3 regions of the Alteromonas sp. OM2203 genome follow, and region 3 is predicted to be linked to each of the others. Evidence: predicted binding sites of a transcription regulator. Region 3 holds the regulator's gene; each other region holds the start of a gene.

The links. Region 3 encodes MetJ, which represses methionine synthesis genes. Its sites were predicted from a motif close to TAGACGTCTAGACGTCTA; they were not measured.
Region 1: a site for MetJ is predicted at 1,749-1,766, ahead of thrA (bifunctional aspartate kinase/homoserine dehydrogenase I). Genes of this name have one in related genera too.
Region 2: a site for MetJ is predicted at 1,246-1,263, ahead of msrA (peptide-methionine (S)-S-oxide reductase MsrA). Genes of this name have one in related genera too.

Annotation. Positions count from the first base shown of each region.
Region 1 covers NZ_CP183209.1:3,424,837-3,428,122, forward strand. The annotation lists gene thrA (bifunctional aspartate kinase/homoserine dehydrogenase I) at 1-1,574, opposite strand, end outside; gene ACM0P2_RS15155 (excinuclease ABC subunit UvrA) at 1,926-3,286, opposite strand, start outside.
Region 2 covers NZ_CP183209.1:3,403,609-3,406,894, forward strand. The annotation lists gene sodC (superoxide dismutase [Cu-Zn] SodC) at 1-468, shown strand, start outside; gene ACM0P2_RS15065 (OsmC family protein) at 581-1,015, opposite strand; gene msrA (peptide-methionine (S)-S-oxide reductase MsrA) at 1,524-2,135, shown strand; gene ACM0P2_RS15075 (hypothetical protein) at 2,132-2,287, opposite strand; gene ACM0P2_RS15080 (MFS transporter) at 2,648-3,286, shown strand, end outside.
Region 3 covers NZ_CP183209.1:4,062,406-4,065,691, reverse strand. The annotation lists gene metF (methylenetetrahydrofolate reductase) at 63-950, opposite strand; gene metJ (met regulon transcriptional regulator MetJ) at 1,111-1,443, shown strand; gene ACM0P2_RS17800 (malic enzyme-like NAD(P)-binding protein) at 1,612-2,847, opposite strand.

The DNA.
Region 1 (3,286 bases), 640 kb from region 3:
GCCGCCTTCCAGTCACCGCTAAGCTCAATACCTTGGCTATTTAGCAGTAGCTTGCGGCTATTTGCGATGCCGTAAACACGTAGTTGGATATTGCGCTTCAACAAAGCAGGCTGCTGCTTTTCAATCTGACCTAGCAGTTCGGTGCCCACGTTGCCACACCCCACTAGGAATACGTCTATGGTATGGCGGTCAGAGAAAAAATTCTGGTGGATTACTTTTACTGCTTTCTTAGCACGCTTACTTTCAATTACTGTAGAAATAGAACGCTCTGAAGAGCCCTGAGCAATAGCAACGTTGTTTACTCGCGCTTGTGCAAGCGAGTTGAAGAAACGCGCTGCCAGCCCTTTAGTTTGACGCATACCGTCACCTACTAAGGTAACAATAGCCAGGTCATGACGCACTTCGATAGGATCAAGCAGTTGGTTTTGAAGCTCAAGTGCAAATGCATCTTCAAGAAGGTTCAACGCGCGATTGGCATCTTTGCTTTGTATACAAAAACTGATTGAATATTCTGATGAAGACTGTGTAATCAGGCTTATTGAAATATTGGCGTTAGACATTACCTCAAACACACGGCTTGCCATGCCTACCATGCCTTTAAGCCCAGGGCCTGCAACGTTAAACATGGTTACATTATCAAGCTGAGAGATACCTTTAACCGACGTCCACACTTCGCTTTTTTCATTACTGATTAACGTACCTGGCGCTGCCGGGTTTAACGTGTTTCTGATCAGACAAGGGATGTGATGCTGTGCAATAGGCCCGATGGTTTTTGGATGAAGCACCTTGGCGCCGAAATAAGACAGCTCCATGGCTTCTTGGTAAGTAAGCTTATCTAACAGTACAGCGCCTTCAACTTGATTCGGGTCAGCGTTGTAGACACCGTCTACGTCCGTCCAGATTTCACAGCAGCTTGCATCGATACAGGCCGCTAGAATGGCCGCCGAATAGTCTGAACCGTTACGCCCTAACGTAACTTTCTCACCCGCTTCGTTAGCAGCAACAAAGCCTGGCATAACTAAGAACTCGCTGCCATCGCAGGGTACATCTGAAAAACGCGCTTTGCTTAGTGAAACATCGGCAATACTGTCTAAATAGTCGCCCTCAGCAAGCACATATTTAACAGGGTCGATGATGCGATTAGCTATGCCTTTGGCGGATAGCATGGCGCTGAAGAGCGTTACCGAAATGTATTCACCAATACTGAGAATACCCGCAGCTACATTATCAGGTGCAACACCTAAGAGCTTTATGCCTTCAAGGTGCTGTTTTAATACCGATAAGTGACTATTAATGAATTCCACTACGCTTGCATGTGCAAACCCGTCGAGTTCTTCGTTTAAGTTGTTGGCAATGCCGGTCACCGTATCGTTTAACTTATCAAATAACGGCTGGAAATCTTCACCCGCGGCGGCCTGTTCACACAATAGTGAAAGCGCGTTAGTTACCCCTTTTGGGGCCGAGAGTACAACCGCAGCACCTTCGGTTTGGTGGGTTGCCGTGCTAATTTCCATCACACGCATGTATCGCGGTGCATCGGCTAGAGAAGAACCCCCAAACTTTAAGACTTTCATATGCTGCTCCTTAAGGTTACGCATGCTAAAACGTGTGTAAAAAAAAGCCCGCTCTTGTTTAGGCGGGCTTTCGTTGTCTTTTGCTTACTTGCACTAGTCAGCGACCGCCCTATTTAAGGTGGTAATCAGCATCATGGTGGTGCGAGTAACTAGAATCTTTTTCATACAAGCAATTTGCCGTATAGACGTCTATAAGTCAACCGCAGTTTTCACCATACTGTATTGCAAAAAGTGAAACAATAATTAAGAAACATTTCTCTTTAAGGTACAAAAGCGTCTACTATCGGCGAATTCGCGAACGTAAAGTTGTTTAAAAAGTCATTATAACGCAATAAAAACGACAGCAATGCCTTAGTTTAGCCGGCACGCTTCGGTTAAAAACGGAGCGGTTGCACTCTCCTTATTTCTAGCAACGTCTTCAGGGGTGCCGTGAGCGACGACTTGTCCGCCACTCCCACCTGCGCCTGGTCCGATATCTATGACATAGTCACACGCCGCGGCTACTTTCATATTGTGCTCCACCATAACCACTGTATTGCCCCTATCCACCAGGGAACTTAAGTGCGTCATTAGCAGGGCGATATCTGACAGATGCAAGCCTGTTGTAGGCTCATCTAATACATAAAGAGTGTTGCTGTTTTGAGCGCGCTTTAGCTCAGTGGCTAGTTTTATACGCTGTGCCTCACCGCCAGATAGCTCTGTCGCGCTTTGACCTAATGTAAGGTATCCAAGACCTACTTTGATAAGCGTTTCAAGCCCTCTCAGTACTGCCTTATTGTCGTCAAAAACGTGCTGAGCCTCATCGACGGTAAGCGCTAAAACATCGGCAATGGAATGTTCCTTGTATTTAATCTCTAACACTTCATCCTTAAAGCGCTTTCCATGACATACCGTACACGGCGAATAAACGCTTGGCATGAAAAGTAGTTCCACTGAAACTACACCCAACCCTTCGCAATTAGGGCAGCGACCTTTAACTACGTTAAAAGAAAAATGTCCAGCGTCATAGTTACAAGACTTGGCCTCATCGGTGTCAGCAAATAAACGCCTAATTTGATCAAACATTCCTGTGTAAGTTGCAAGCGTAGAGCGAGGCGTCCTGCCAATTGAAGACTGATCGACAACCACTAAACGACTTATATCGTCTAACCCTTTTTCTATAGCTCCTTTTTCAGCTATCTCTTCGTCGTCTATATCATTATCACTTGAAAGTAATGACGCTTCGCTGAGTTCATCTTCATTTTGAACGTGAGTACCGCCAAGTCCGTCTCTTACCAATTCAACCAACGCTTGGCTAATCAGGCTTGATTTTCCTGAACCTGATACCCCAGTAACGGCTGTCATGACGCCCAAAGGAATTTCAACATTCGCTTTTTTAACATTATTTCGAGTAACGTTTTTAAGGCTAAGGGTGCCCGTAGCACTGCGCCGTGCTCTATTCACCAGTGTTTTATTGTTAAAAACAAAGTCGGCAGTGGACGAGTGCGTCACGCTTGCCAGCTGTTCTGCAGGCCCGCTATATACCAAATCGCCACCGTTTGTGCCCGCCCGAGGGCCAACATCCACCACCCAATTCGCACCTTTGATGACATAAGGGTTATGCTCAACCACTAACAGCGAATTACCTGCTTTCGTGATATCGTGAAGCGCGTGAACCAAAGACTCTACATCGCGAGGATGTAACCCTGCTGAGGGTTCATCCATTACAAATA
Region 2 (3,286 bases), 660 kb from region 3:
CAAGAAGATGGAAAAGATGTGGTGATGAATGATTTAAAAACGGGCAAAAGTATTGGTACCGTAATGGTAAGCAGCCACGACGACGATGGTGTCGTGTTCACGCCAAAGCTTTCAGGCTTAACACCGGGTGTTCATGGCTTTCATGTTCACCAAAATGGTGACTGCTCACCTGCAATGAAGGATGGGAAAAAAGTACTCGGTGGCGCGGCTGGTGGACATTTCGACCCAGAAAATACCGGTAAGCACCGTGAACCATGGTCTGAAAAAGGTCACGAAGGTGATCTTCCCGTACTTTATGTCGATGAAAATGGGAACGCTACAAAGCCGGTGTTTGCTCCCGAACTTGAGTTAGAGGATATCGAAGGCCGCGCACTAATGATCCACGCAGGCGGCGACAATTATTCTGATTCACCTAAAAAGCTGGGCGGCGGTGGTGAGCGCGTTGCTTGTGGTGTAATTGGGAAATAAGCCCTGGAAAGTTTATTTAGAACTCAAATGAACTCATTAAATTCCAAAATCAAGAAAAGCGGCCAATGCCGCTTTTCTATCATCTGTTGGAAAAAAGGTTTTTGCTGTTTTCTCAGCCTTTGTTCAGTTTGTATTCCAACGTAATATTAGCGTTTAGAAGTTGAGATACGGGGCAATTCTCTTTCGCGTCCTGTGCGATTTTTTCGAACTCATCTTCGGTAATCCCTTCAACATTGGCATCTAGGCTTAGCGCTGACTGAGTAATTTCAAAACCGTCATCGCTCTTCTCTAAAGTGATTTTAGCCGTCGTATTTAACTCGCCATCGTCATAGCCAGCGTCTGACAGTGCAAATGAAAGCGCCATTGTGAAGCAACTTGCGTGAGCAGCACCAATTAGCTCTTCGGGATTAGTCCCTTTTCCGTCTTCGAATCGCGTATTAAAACCATAGGGCTGATTAGATAAGGCACCTGTTTCTGTAGAAATACTTCCCTTCCCTTTTTTGCCAAGTGGTTTGTACGCTGCACTACCTGATTTTACTATCGACATATCATTCATCCTTACATTTTTGACTGAGCTTACTTCACGCTAAACGTTTTAACTGCTGCGAACATATTCAAACTCTAATTGAACTGCTTTAAACAGAGCATTTAGCAATAAGCGGGTTGAAACCAATCTGCGGTCAAACAAATCGGCTTCTATGTAACATCAATAATGCAAACGCTTTGCCGACATCACAACTTAGCGCTCCCCCCCTGTTATGCGTGGCCTTAAGAAAGAACAGGTCTACACGTAAAGTAAGCTAATGCCTAAAAACATAGTGAGACTACAGACTAAAATGAAAATTTTACGTGCTGCATTGCTTCATTCTTTGAAAGGAGAAAGCTAAAAAGGTGGGGAACCAGCAGAAGACGAATAGTGCGATGAAATATTTCGCTCACTTAAACGTTCTCTATTGGTGTGGCGTATATGATTAGGAAGTAGCTCTATAGTTTTGCACCATGGCGACATGTCCAATTATTAGCGCAGACCTCGTCATCACAACAGAAGGTAAAAAATGAAATCAACTTTCTTTACATTACTTGTAAGCGCTGTGCTTAGTACCGCTATTTTGTTACCAGCATCTTATGCAGACGAAGCCGTTTTAGCGGGTGGCTGCTTTTGGTGTATGGAAGCGGATTTTGAAAAGCTAGAGGGGGTAACGGATGTAGTCTCTGGCTTCACCGGTGGAAGTGCGCCAAATCCAACCTACAACGGCAATCACAAAGGGCACTATGAAGCGGTTAAAATAACCTATGATGGATCAAAACTTTCATACCGAGATATTCTTGATCATTTTTGGGTAAACATAGATCCCTTCGACAGCCGAGGCCAGTTTTGTGATAAAGGCCCAAGCTACTTAAGCGCCATATTTGTTGCTAACGACAAAGAGCGGGCAATTGCAGAAAAAACAAAGGCGGCAGTAAAAGCCCAATTTCCGAATAAAGAGGTTGTTACGCCTATTCTAGACGCCTCTACCTTTTATCCGATAAAGGGCGATGAAATTGGCCATCAAGATTTCTACAAAAAAAGTCCTGTTCGCTACCAATTCTATCGATGGAACTGTGGCCGCGACCAGCGTTTAAAAGAAATTTGGGGTGATAAGGCACTGGGGAAGAAAGGAACTTAAACCAGCAGCGCGAAAGCTAGATCGAATGATAAAACCTCGCTTGAACTGCTATCACGCCCAATAGAAATGGCAACGGGAATATAACCACCTAGCAAAGGCAGCCAATCTGTTACTCCCAGCCCAAGTCCGCTTCGCATCGACGTTGTGCTCATGTGTTAGCCTCTTTGTGAGGCAAAACATACTGCTTGTTTTGCGTATTGTATGTAAAGTGGAAAGTCGACACTGAAAGCTGCGCTTAAGTCTGCAAGCGTTTTACGGTAAGTATTAATCATTATTTGAGCTATATTTTTGTGAAGTATTGATTTTTTGCTTAAAAGTCAGGGTTTTATATTGCAAATACCATTATGACTATCTTAAAAAAACACACCAGCCCATTTCCATTAACATAAATAAAACAATTAACCCGTTGAATTAAATAATAAATCTTATCAACTACCGTTACCTTGATAGCTTGAGGATGATACGATCATCTCTAGTCGACGGATAGGTGCAGAAGGAACAAAAGGTAATTTATGGGAAATCAAACTGACAAGATGGCCTCTAACACAGCGGATACCAACCACTCTCTTAACGCAGACGAGTATTCGCTGGCCACCATTACATTTTGGCTGGCTTTCGGTACCTTTGTGATTGGTTGTAGCGAGTTTGCTGCAATGGGTTTATTACCTTACTTCGCTGAAGATTTTGGCATTACCGAACATATTGCAGGCTACGCAATTAGTGCCTATGCCATTGGCGTGGTTGTGGGGGCGCCGCTCATCACTATTTTCTTTTCTCGGCTTGCCCGCCGCACCATGCTTATTTCAATGATGGTGTTTTATGCCGTTGGAAACCTATTTACAGCGCTGGCATGGTCAGAATGGACAATGAATATCGCTCGTTTTATTGCCGGCCTTCCTCATGGCGCATATTTCGGTATCGCCATGCTATTTGCTGCAGACATTGCCGGCAAAAATAAACGGGCGCAAGCCGTCAGTAACGTCATTCTAGGCTTGGCTATCGCCAATATTATTGGTGTGCCGTCAATCAGTGGCATAGGGCAAGTATTTGGTTGGAGAACAGGGTTCTTCATGATTTCGGCTTTCGCATTGATAACTGCGCTAATGGTATGGAAAACCGCACCATACCGTGGTCCTAACCCAGATGCAAAA
Region 3 (3,286 bases):
TAGCTGCGCCTTCTCGTCTGCATGTTTCGTCCACTCAAAGTGACTACCTTTGCGGATTGGTTTTACGCACCTGAACGCACACCCAACATGTGACAGATAGCATAGCTGAGTTCACTGCGGTTCAATGTATAAAAGTGGAAGTGCTTTACCCCTTCTTTTGCCAGCACTTTAACCTGATCCATAGCAATGTTTGCACCAATAAGGTTACGAGTAGCTTGGTCATCAGCATCAAGGCCATCAAACATTTTGTGTAACCAGCCAGGCACGTGTACGTTCGTAAAACCTGCGAACTTAACCAAAGTTTGGTAGTTGGTTACGGGTAAAATACCCGGTACTAAATCTAAATCTACACCAGCGGCGGCGGCTCTGTCTCTGAATCGCAAAAATACGCTAGTATCGAAGAAGAACTGCGTGATGGCTTCCGTAGCGCCAGCCTCTGCTTTGCGCTTTAAATTGAGTAAATCGAATTGGGCATTAGGCGCTTCGGGGTGTTTTTCAGGATAAGCAGCAACAGAAATATCAAAATCGGCAACGTCTTTCAAAAGTGCAACTAAGTCAGAGGCATACATCTCTGTTTTTTCTACTCCCGGCGGCAAATCGCCCCGTAGCGCTACAATACGGCGAATACCTGAATCCCAGTAGTCTTTAGCAATTTGTTTAAGCTCATCGCGGCTCGCATCGACGCAGGTTAAATGAGGAACTGCGGCTACGCCTGTCTGCTGCTGAATGCGTTTAACAACATCGTGAGTTCTGTCGCGTTCGCCACTGTTTGCACCATAGGTTACCGACATGTAGCTGGGCTTTAGCGGCGCTAAACGCTCGACCGATTTCCAAAGGGTTTGCTCCATGGCTTCCGTTTTAGGCGGAAAAAATTCAAAAGATACATCTATATCACGCAGTTCCGACAGGGACTGGTTTAATGCATCGATACCTTGCGCGTACGAAACCATGGTTTATTCTCTCAAAAATATGTTCTTATGGACGTTTAGACGTCTAAATTAAAGAATATATGTCTAGACGTCAAGAGGTTTACACTGCTCAATTGACCTTTTCGTGAACTTGTTTAGAATTTCTGTTCATAATATAAAAAGAGTAGACCGAGTTAGCACAATGGCAGAATGGAATGGCAAATATATTCACCCCTACGCAGAGCATGGCAAAAAAAGCGAACAAGTAAAAAAAGTCACTGTCTCTATCCCAATTAATGTACTCAAAGCTCTGACTGATGAGCGCACCCGCCGTCAAATAAACAATTTGCGTCACGCGACTAATTCCGAGCTGCTTTGTGAAGCATTTCTACATGCGTTTACTGGGCAGCCTTTGCCAAACGATGATGATCTGCGTAAAGACAACCTTAACCGCGTCCCGGCAGAAGCTAGACGTATTATGGAAGAGATGGGGATTGACCCAAGTTTCGAGAACAACGTAACCGAAGACGACTAATCGTTACCTTCTAATTAAAATATAAAAAGCGGCGCCCTTACTGTGAAATGATTTCGCACTAAAGGCACCGCTTTTTGCTGCGTGTTATATCAGCAATTTACAGCCTGTGTTGAGAAGCTAAAACCTGCGCTTAGCAACCTTAGCTTTCAACGACAAAAAGATTGAATTTTATTCGCTTGCGCTCTCGGGCAAACGTGCCACACCAGACGCTATTGCTGCTTTAGAAACTGCAGTTGCAATGCGTTCACAAAGGCGAGGGTCCATCGGCTTCGGAATAATATACTCTTTACCAAACGTCAGGCTGTCGCTTTTACTGGCCGCTAATACTTCCTCGGGAACAGGCTCTTTGGTAATACTGCGAAGAGCTTCTACGGCCGCCACTTTCATTTCATCGTTAATTGCCGTTGCGCGAACATCCAACGCGCCCCGGAAAATAAACGGGAAGCATAAAACATTATTCACCTGATTCGGATAGTCAGAGCGACCTGTGGCCATGATAAGGTCTTTGCGCACCTCATGAGCCAGTTCTGGTTTTATCTCAGGGTCTGGATTTGAACAGGCAAATACAATTGGGTTTTCAGCCATTAGCGCCAGTGTTTCTGGTGGCAAAACATCTGGTCCTGATACGCCAACAAAGATATCTGCGCCTTCCATAACATCTTCTAACGTCCGCTTGTCGGTATTATTCGCAAAGAGCTTTTTGTGTTCAGTTAAATCTTCGCGACGAGTATGGATGACGCCTTTTCTATCAAGCATGTAAATACGCTCGCGCTGAGCACCACACTTAATAAGCAGCTCCATACAGGCAACCGCGGCAGCCCCTGCACCCATACATACAATTTTAGCGCTCTCGATATTTTTACCCTGAATCTCTAGCGCGTTAAGCATACCTGCTGCAGTTACGATAGCCGTGCCGTGCTGATCGTCATGAAACACCGGAATTTTGCAACGCTTAATAAGCTCTTGCTCAATTTCAAAACACTCTGGCGCTTTAATATCTTCTAAGTTAATTCCGCCGAAGGTATCAGCAATGTTGGCAACAGTGTTGATAAACTCTTCTGTAGTGCGATGCTTTACTTCAATATCGATAGCATCAAGCCCCGCAAAGCGCTTAAACAGCAGGGCTTTGCCTTCCATTACAGGTTTCGATGCCAGAGGTCCTAAATTCCCCAACCCTAAAATAGCGGTTCCGTTACTGATAACGGCAACCAAGTTACCTTTACCCGTATATTTATAAGCGTTGTCGGCATCTTCAGCGATTTCTCTGACCGGCTCGGCAACGCCTGGGCTATAGGCAAGAGCAAGGTCATCGACACTATCGGCAGGCTTGGACAGCTCAACGCGGATTTTTCCAGGGGTAGGTTTAGCGTGATAATCGAGTGCGCGTTGTCTAAAATCTGACATGTAAAATGGTATCCTTGAATGTAGGGTTCATCGGTGTTTTGCCCTCGGTCTGTCGCTATTTTATTGTTGTTGTAGGTATAGATAAATTAACGTGAGCGCAATACAACTAAGCAGTTAAAAACGTCTTATAATCAATTGCTAGCGCCAGAGTTAGTACTGAACGATGTGTGTCGTACCTAAAGCGCCAGAAGGCTACTATTGAGCTATTATTCACAGAATTAATACTCACTATTAGTATGCCGTTGGCAACTCTAACACAGCTAATTACTGTGTACATATCTGATCAGAATTCTCATTTACCAATGTAGGTGAGACGTACTAATTAGACCAGTAAAATACCGCTATAATTGGCATTCATATTATTTATTTTGACCGGCTGCTTCATTCGGTTGATCTATTGAGAGAGCGTGGGTTTTAACGTTGCGTTGACCGAGTGCGA